Regions from separate parts of the Methylobacterium carpenticola genome, predicted to be linked through region 2. Evidence: riboswitches for the same ligand, from Rfam matches in the RefSeq annotation. Region 2 holds a riboswitch; the other holds the start of a gene.
What was found. Region 2 has a riboswitch for glycine ahead of gcvT (glycine cleavage system aminomethyltransferase GcvT). Riboswitches for the same ligand answer to the same signal wherever they lie in the genome.
Positions count from the first base shown of each region.

Region 1: linked by a shared signal. The riboswitch ahead of ACE101_RS08105 (D-amino acid dehydrogenase) and the one ahead of gcvT (glycine cleavage system aminomethyltransferase GcvT) in region 2 are both predicted to bind glycine.

Region 1 is NZ_JBHZEO010000001.1:1,675,821-1,680,226, reverse strand. It holds gene ACE101_RS08115 (sigma-70 family RNA polymerase sigma factor) at 1-524, shown strand, start outside; gene ACE101_RS08110 (hypothetical protein) at 569-835, opposite strand; gene ACE101_RS08105 (D-amino acid dehydrogenase) at 1,227-2,507, opposite strand; glycine riboswitch at 2,568-2,663, opposite strand; glycine riboswitch at 2,667-2,766, opposite strand; gene ACE101_RS08100 (winged helix-turn-helix transcriptional regulator) at 2,894-3,322, opposite strand; gene ACE101_RS08095 (NAD(P)H-binding protein) at 3,401-4,282, shown strand; gene ACE101_RS08090 (SulP family inorganic anion transporter) at 4,349-4,406, opposite strand, start outside.
Region 2 is NZ_JBHZEO010000001.1:2,682,877-2,687,282, reverse strand. It holds partial or broken gene ACE101_RS12665 (IS701 family transposase) at 1-275, opposite strand, end outside; gene ACE101_RS12660 (spermidine synthase) at 815-1,504, shown strand; glycine riboswitch at 1,593-1,695, shown strand; gene gcvT (glycine cleavage system aminomethyltransferase GcvT) at 1,842-2,984, shown strand; gene gcvH (glycine cleavage system protein GcvH) at 3,004-3,366, shown strand; gene gcvP (aminomethyl-transferring glycine dehydrogenase) at 3,384-4,406, shown strand, end outside.

The DNA of each region.
Region 1 (4,406 bases), 1.0 Mb from region 2:
TGGCGGCGCTCAGGCCCGCCTTCTCCTTCCGCGACGAGCTTCTCGCGACGCTGCCGGCGTTGCGCGCCTTCGCCCTGTCGCTCACCACTACCGTCGCCCAGGCGGACGACCTCGTGCAGGAGACGCTGCTGCGGGCTTGGCAGAACCAGCACCGGTTCGAGGCCGGCACCAACCTCAAGGCATGGCTGTTCACGATCCTGCGCAACCAGTTCTACACGGTCGCGCGCAAGCGGCGCCGGGAGGTGGAGGATGTGGACGATGCCGCGGCCGCGCGGATGATCGCCCTGCCGGATCAGGAGGAGGGGATCGCGCTGCGCGAGGTCTGGGGTCAGGTGGCGTGCCTGCCGCCGCTCCAGCGGGAGGCCCTGCTCCTCGTGGCGGTGCGGGGGCTGACCTACGAGGCCGCCGCCCAATTGATGCACTGCCAGGTCGGCACGGTGAAGAGCCGCGTCAGCCGCGCCCGGTCCGCGCTGGTCGAGGCCCTCGGCGGTCCCGAGGTCTATTTCGAGAACGCCCTGCGGTGAGAGAGCCGGGCGGGATGCGCCCGCCCGGCCTCATTCCGGGGTGCTCAGCGGCCGGTGCCGGTGTTCCGCGACGCGGCGGGATCGTGGCCCGGCGCGTAGCCCGAGGCCCCGGACGTCCCCTTCACGCTGCCGGTGCTCTGCATCTCGTGGCCGGGGGTGTAGCCGGAGGCGCCGGTGGTCCCCTTGACGCTGCCGCGCTCCTGCATCCGCTGGCCGGGCGGCTCGTTCTGCGGGTTCGTCGCGCGGGTCTGCGCCACGGCGGCGGTGCCGAGGAGCGCCAAGGCGGTCGCGACGGACAAGGCACGCTTCATGATGGTCTCCCTTCCGGTATCGGGGTGCCCGCGAGCGGGCAGGCCCTCACAACGGACGTCCGCGGGCGACCGTTCCGTTCTCCGGACATGGCAGATCCGGCCCGCGGCGCAGGATCGGGCCGGCGATCGCCGGGTTTGCGGTCTGGCTCGCGAGTTCCGGCCTGGACGCGGGATCTCCTCTCCCGCTCCGGCTTTCGGATTGGCATGTCGGGTCGTGAGCATCGCCTCGCCCCGCTCGTGGGGAGAGGAGACCGCCGCCTCATCCGGAAAGATTTGGAGAGGCGTTCGGTTGGGGCTCTTTCGGTTGGGGCTCTTTGGACTTCAAAGACCCTCGCGGACCGAGGCCATCGGCCCCGGTCGCGCCCCTGACGGGAAACGGGCTGCGCGGGCCTCAGGCGGCGCGGGCCGTCGGGTAGTGCCGCTCGGCGGGCAGGCTCAGGGCGACGGCGTCGGCGGCGAGCTGGGCGGTGGCGGCCGAGAGCGTCCAGCCGAGATGGCCGTGGCCGGTGTTGTAGAAGATGCCCGGCAGGCGACCCGGGCCGACGCGGGGCAGCATCCCCGGCAGCATCGGCCGCAGGCCGCTCCAGGCCACCACGCGGTCGGTCGCCACGCCCGGGAACTGCTCGCGGGTCCAGCGCACCAGCGGCTCGATGCGGTCGTGGCGGATGTCGCGGTTGAAGCCGTTGAACTCCGCGGTGCCGGCCACCCGGAAGCGGTCGCGGCCGAGCCGGCTCGTGACGATCTTGGTGGCGTCGTCGAGGATGCTGACGGTCGGAGCGGCGTCCTGGCTCTCGGGCGTCTGCAGGTGCACCGTGATCGAGTAGCCCTTCACCGGGTAGATGTTGACGCGGTCGCCGAGCGCGCTGGCGAGCGTGCGGCTCGCGCAGCCGGCGCAGATCACCACGCTGTCGACGGGCATCGATTCCGCGGCCGCCGCCGGGGCGCCGTCGACCCGCGCCGCCGGCTGCCAGCTGATCCGGTAGCCGCCCTCCGCCTGCGGGACGATCGCCGCGATGGCGGCGTCGTAGCGGAACGTGACGCCCTTGCGGGCGCAGGCCTCGGCGAGGCCGCGGGTGAACTTGTGGATGTCGCCGGTCGAGTCGGACGGGGTGAAGAAGCCGCCGTAATAGGCGCCCTGGAGCGTCGGCTCGATCTGCCGGATCTCCTCGGGCGTGATCGGGTCGCGCTCGAGGCCACCCTCGCGCAACAGCGCGTTGACCGTCATCGCCTTCTCGAACCCGGCCTTGTCCCGGTAGAAATGCAGGATGCCGCGCTTCTCGAGGTTGAAGTCGATCTTCTCGCGCTCCGCGATGGCGAACATGTGCTCGCGCGAGGCCAGCGCCAGCCGCACCGTCTCGATCGTGTTGGCCTTGTACCGGCCGATCTGGCCCACGAATTCCGCCATCCACGAATACTTGTGCCAGCTCGGCTTCGGGTTGACGAGCAGCGGCGCGTCACGCCGCATCATCCACTTCAAGCCCTGGACGATGGTGGAGAGCTTGTTCCAGACCTCGGCGTTGCTGACCGAGAGCTGCCCGCCATTGGCGAAGGAGGTTTCCATCGCGGCGTAGCGCTGGCGGTCGAAGACGGTGACGTCGTAGCCGCGCTCCGCCAGCGCATAGGCGGTCGTCACGCCGGTGATGCCGGCGCCGATCACAGCGATATGGGTCATCGATCTGGTCCTGTGAGCATGAGTTGGCAGAGAGCCGATTCCGGTCGGTCCCTGCGCCCCATCTGTCACGGTACCTGAGAGCTTGATTCGCCACGCGCGAGCGTGGGCGAACGTCCCCTTCGGTGGATGGCCTGTTTCAGCCACCTCTCTCCAGATCGTCCTGGCGACACGGTTCTTGGTGCCTGAGAGTTTCCGGGGCGGTTGCTCCGTCGGCGCCGAGGCGGCGGTGACGCCCCTCGATCTCTCCCGCATCGCGTGTTTGGACGCCGGAGATGTACCTTCGTGGGGGGTGGGCCGCAAGCGGTGCGGTGCTCAAAATCCTCTCACGACTGGGTCAAAAACCGGGCAGGTGCGCCCTTCTCTGACGCATGGGAAGCGCCGCGCCCTCACGCACCCACATCGAAGCGGTTCCGGGCCTCGCGGATCGCCGGATGGCTGCGCTCGGCCCAGGCGACCAGGGCGGCCACGGGCTCCAGCACGGACAGGCCGAGGGGGGCCAGCCGGTATTCCACGCTCGGCGGCTTGGTCGGGAAGACGTGGCGCGTCACGAACCCGTCCCGCTCCAGGTCGCGCAGGGTCTGGGTGAGCATGCGCTTGGAGATGTCGGGCACGCTGCGGGCGAGTTCGCTGAAGCGGCGCGGCGCGGCCGCGAGCGCGATCAGGATCAGCGTCGTCCACTTGTCGCCGATGTGGTCGAGCACGTCGCGGACCGGGCAGCGGGCCGGGTCGAGGGCGGCCTCGGTCCACGACGCGAAGGCCTGCGCGAGGGCGGTGCGGGCGCCCAGGTCGGTTCCCTCGACGTCACCCTGTCCCATGAAACTGCCTCCTTCCGCCGATGATCGGTCTCGCATAAGTACCACGTATCGGAAAGAGACCCACAGGGGAGCCATCGCATGGCCTCGTCGTCCCAGCCGCGCCTGTTCGTCACCGGCGCCAGCGGCCAGCTCGGCCGCCGCGTCATCGCCGCCCTGCGGCGCCGGGCGCCCGATGCGCACCTCGTCGCGGGCCTGCGCAGCCCCGAGGGCGAGGCGGGCGAGGCCCTACGCGCCGAGGGCGTCGAGGTGCGCCGGGCCGATTACGCGCGGCCGGAGACGCTGGCCGCGGCCTTCGCCGGCATCGACCGCCTGCTCCTGATCTCGTCGAGCGAGATCGGTCAGCGGGTGGCGCAGCACGCGAACGTCATCGCGGCGGCCAAGGCGGCGGGGATCGGCTTCCTCGCCTATACGAGCCTCCTGCACGCCGAGACCTCGCCGCTCGGGCTGGCGGGGGAGCATCGGGCGACGGAAGCGCTCCTGCGGGAATCCGGCCTGCCCTTCGCCGTGCTGCGCAACGGCTGGTACACGGAGAACTATGCCGCCTCGATCCCGGCGGCCCTCGCCCACGGCGTCCTCCTCGGCAGCGCCGGGGAGGGGCGCATCGCCTCGGCGGCCCGGGCCGATTACGCGGAGGCCGCCGCCGCCGTGCTGAGCGCCGGGACGGCTCTGGCGGGCATCCACGAACTCGCGGGCGACGAATCCTACACGCTGGCCGCGTTCGCCGCCGAGATCGCCCGGGCCTCGGGGCAGCCGGTGACCTACCGCGACCTGCCGGAGGCGGCCTTCCGCGCGGCCCTGGTCGAGGCGGGCCTGCCGGAGGCCTTCGCCTCCCTGCTTGCCGATTCCGATGCGGGAGCCGCGACGGGCGCGCTGTTCGACGATTCGCACAGCCTGAGCCGCCTGATCGGCCGGCCGACCACCCCGGCCGCGGTCACCATCGCGGCGGCCGTGCGGGGATAGAGCGCGTCCCGCCGAAGTGAATCCCGGTTCGGCGACGGGACGCGCGTCATAGCGGGAGCCGGGAGTTCAGGCGGCCGGCCGCGCGGCCTCCGCCACGCTCGCCGCGAAAAGCACCTGCGGCGGC
Region 2 (4,406 bases):
CCGCCCACGAGCTGCTCGGCCTGCTCGGCCAGCACGCACTCGAGCCGTGCATGCGGCCAGGGCGAGGCGGACACGAAGTGGTGCAGTTGCTGCACGTTGCCGGGCGCAACGCGCGCTGCCATCGGTTCGACGCTCTTGCGCTCGCCGGGCAGGAGCAGACCTCGCAGGTAGAGCGGCGCCCAACGTCGCTGCTCGGCGCGGGACAAGGCGGCCAGAATGGGAGCCAGCCATGCCTCCAATAGTTCTAGCCAAGATTTCGACCCGACCTCATCCATCGCGCTCCTCCCGTGCACCTCAGCGAACGAGAGATAAGATGCCGTAACCTGGCAGAGTAGCGCTAGAGCGGCGCCCGATGGCCGCGTGATCGGGCGCTGCTCCAGAGCGCCTATTCACCTCTGTGATCAACACCGCCGCGCGGCTGCTGGCATCCGGAAAAATCACTCGACGGCCGCATGCGCGCTGATGCGCGTTGGCCTCGCTCCGATGCGGCCGGTCCGACCGCTCCACGAGCTTGCCGTTCTCGCGGTTGGACCAGCCGAACTGGCCTTCGGCCGGGGCGAGCGGTGATCTTTTGATGATGGAAGGGTACAGGCTGGTATCGGCCGTATCGCGCGGGCCACCGCACGATCGGGCCGTCATGGCCGGTTCCCACGCCCCGAGACGGTGCTACGGGAGATGCGTGTTCGATCCGGGCGATCGATGAGGGCGCGACACGAACCGGCCGCGCAGGGTTGGATTCCTTGGTGAACATCACGCGGCGGCGGCGGAGCCGGGCGCCGGATTATTGCCGTTCTACGACCGGAGGTACCGTCCTTTGATTCCATGGGTTCAACTTGACACCGCCGTCATTCCCGGCGAGCGCGAGCCGATGCGCCTGATGCAACGCGGCGGTGATTTCACCATTTGTGTCGGCACGATCGAGCTGATGAGCAACCGCGCCTCCAAGTCGGAGGCGGAGCTCGCCGCCCTCACCTGTGCCCGCTTGCGGGACCGTCCGCGGGCGAAGGTGCTGATCGGTGGGCTCGGCATGGGATTCACCTTGCGTGCAGCCCTCGACGCCCTCGGCCCGGATGCGCGGATCGTCGTCGCGGAACTGATGCCCGCGGTTGTGGCCTGGGCGCGTGGTCCTCTGGCCCATCTGTTCGCCGGGATCCTCGATGATCCGCGCGTCGATCTGCGGGAAGACGACGTTCTGCGTGTCATTCAGCAGGTGCCGTCCTGCTACGATGCCATCCTGCTCGACGTCGACAACGGGCCCGAGGGGCTGACGCGGCTCGAGAACGACCGGCTCTACGACGTCGAGGGCTTGAAGCAGGCCCAACGGGCGCTGCGCCCGCGCGGCATCCTGAGCGTGTGGTCGGATAAGCCCGACCGCAAGTTCAGAGCGCGCCTATGGAACACCGGTTTCGAGGTCGACCAGGTGCGGGTGCATGCCAACGGGCGAAGCGGGCGTCGTCACGTCCTCTGGCTCGCGACACGTCCGGATCATCTCTCCAGGCCGTGATCCGCGGTCAGGCAGGACCTCGCACGGCGCAGTGGCACTCCCGACGTTGCGCGGCATGCGGTCTTGTGCTTTGGTCCAACCGTCCGAACAGGGCGATACGGGAGAGCCCAGCCCGGCTCGATGAGCCTGGCATGGCGCCGACGGAGCAACCACCCCCGGAAACTCTCAGGCACAATCACCGTATCGTTGGACGATCTGGAGAGAGGCGCCGTCCGGCGTCCACCGAAGGAGAAACCTCGCACGCCCGTGCGGGGGAAGCTCTCAGGTACCCGTGACAGATGGGGGTAGCCGTGGTGCGTGAGCGCCGTCGGTTCCGTATGTCGCGGAGGACCCTGATATGTCCGTGCAGCCCGCCGAGTCGGTTGCTCTCGAAGCCACGCCCCTGCACGATCTCCACCTGCGCCTGGATGCCCGCATGGTGCCCTTCGCGGGCTACGCCATGCCGCTGCAATACCCGGCGGGCCAGCTCAAGGAGCACCTGCATACCCGCGCCGCCGCCGGGCTGTTCGATGTCTCCCACATGGGTCAGGTGGTGCTGCGCGGCGACGATCCGGACCGGATCGCGCTCGCACTGGAGCGCCTGATCCCGGCCGATCTCGCCGGGCTCCGGCCCGGCCGCCAGCGCTACGGGCTGCTCACCCACGAATCCGGCGGCATCCTGGACGACCTCATGGTCCTGCGCTTCGACGATCACCTCGTCGTCGTGGTGAACGCCGCGAACAAGCGGGCGGTCATCGCCCATCTGAGGCGGTTTCTGCCCGCCGCGGTATCGGTCGAAGAGCAGCCCGCCGCGCTGATCGCCCTGCAGGGACCGGCCGCGGAACCGGCCCTGGCGGCGCTCGCACCCGAGGTGACGACGATGCGGTTTCTCGACGTCCGGGAGGTGACCCTCCTCGGCGCGCGGGGCTTCGTCGCCCGCTCCGGCTACACGGGCGAGGACGGCTTCGAGATTTCGGTCCCGGCGGAGGCCGCCGCGGCGCTGGCGGAGGCGCTGCTGGCGCAGCCGGGCGTGCTGCCGGTCGGCCTCGGCGCCCGCGACACGCTGCGGCTCGAAGCGGGCCTCTGCCTGCACGGCGCCGACATCGACCTGACCACGAGTCCCGTCGAGGCGAGCCTGACCTTCGCGATCCCCAAGGTCCGGCGGCGGGGGGGAGCTCGCGCCGGAGGCTTCCCGGGCGAGACCCGCATCCTGCATGAACTGGAGACGGGCACCGCGCGGCGGCGCGTCGGATTGAGGCCGGAGGGACGCGCGCCGGTGCGGGCCGGCGCCCCCCTCCGCTCCGAGGCGGATGGCACATCCCTCGGCAGCGTCACCTCGGGGAGCTTCGGCCCGAGCCTCGGTGCCCCCGTGGCGATGGGCTACGTCGCGGCCGCCCACGCGCAGGCGGGCCAGCGCCTCCTCGCGGAGGTCCGCGGCCTGCCCCTGCCCCTCGTCGTGACCCCTCTCCCTTTCCTTCCCGCCACCTTCAAGCGCGCCTGACAGGCCGGAGTTAAGTCCCATGCGGCGTTTCACGGAAGAACACGAGTGGCTGACGCTCGAGGGCGAGGTCGCCACGATCGGCATCACCCAGCATGCCGCCGAGCAGCTCGGCGACCTCGTCTTCATCGAGCTGCCGAAGGTCGGGGCCGCGTTGACGAAGGGATCGGCCGCGGCGGTCGTCGAATCGGTCAAGGCGGCCTCCGAAGTCTACGCGCCGCTCGACGGCGAGGTGACGGAGGTCAACGACGCGGTCGTCACCTCCCCGGAGACCGTGAACGCCGATCCGCAAGGCGCGGGCTGGCTCTACCGGATGCGGCTCAAGGACCCCTCCGCCATGGAGGCCCTGATGGACGAGGCCGCCTACGCGGCTCTGCCGAAGTGACCGCCCCGGAGAGACGCATGGCCGCCTACGATCCGTACGACTTTGCGAACCGCCGGCACATCGGCCCGACCGTCGGCGAGATGTCCGAGATGCTGCAGCGGGTCGGCGCTGCGAGCCTCGACGCCCTGATCGACGAGACGCTGCCCCCCGACATCCGGCAGCACGAGCCGATCGAGTTCGGCCGCCCGCTGACCGAGCGCCGGGTGATCGAGCGGATGCGCGCGGTCGCCAACAAGAACCGTCTCCTCGTGTCGCTGATCGGCCAGGGCTATCACGGCACCACCATGCCGCCCGCGATCCAGCGCAACATCTTCGAGAACCCGGCCTGGTACACGGCCTACTCGCCCTATCAGCCGGAGATCAGCCAGGGCCGCCTCGAGGCGCTCCTGAACTTCCAGACGCTGGTCTGCGACCTGACCGCCCTCGACATCGCCAACGCCTCGCTCCTCGACGAGGCGACGGCGGCGGCCGAGGCGATGGGCATGGCGCAGCGGGTCGCGACGTCGAAGGCCGACGCCTTCTTCGTCGACAAGGATTGCCTGCCGCAGACGATCGCCGTGCTGCGCACGCGGGCCGCCCCGTTCGGCTGGCGCGTGATCGTCGGCGATCCCTTCCGGGACCTCGATCCGGAGCAGGTCTTCGGCGCGCTCTTCCAGTATCCGGGCGTGAACGGGGCCATTCACGATTTCGGCAGCCCGATCGCGCGCCTGCACGCGGCCGGGGCCATCGCCGTGGTGGCGGCCGATCCCCTGGCCCTCACCCTCCTCAAGGCGCCCGGCGAGATGGGAGCCGACATCGCGATCGGCTCCATGCAGCGCTACGGCGTGCCGGTCGGCTACGGCGGCCCGCACGCCGCCTACATGGCGGCCCGCGACGCCTACAAGCGGGCGATGCCCGGCCGCATCGTCGGCGTCTCCGTCGACAGCCGCGGACACCGCGCCTATCGCCTCGCGCTCCAGACCCGCGAGCAGCACATCCGCCGCGAGAAGGCGACCTCGAACATCTGCACGAGCCAGGTGCTGCTCGCCGTCGTGGCGTCC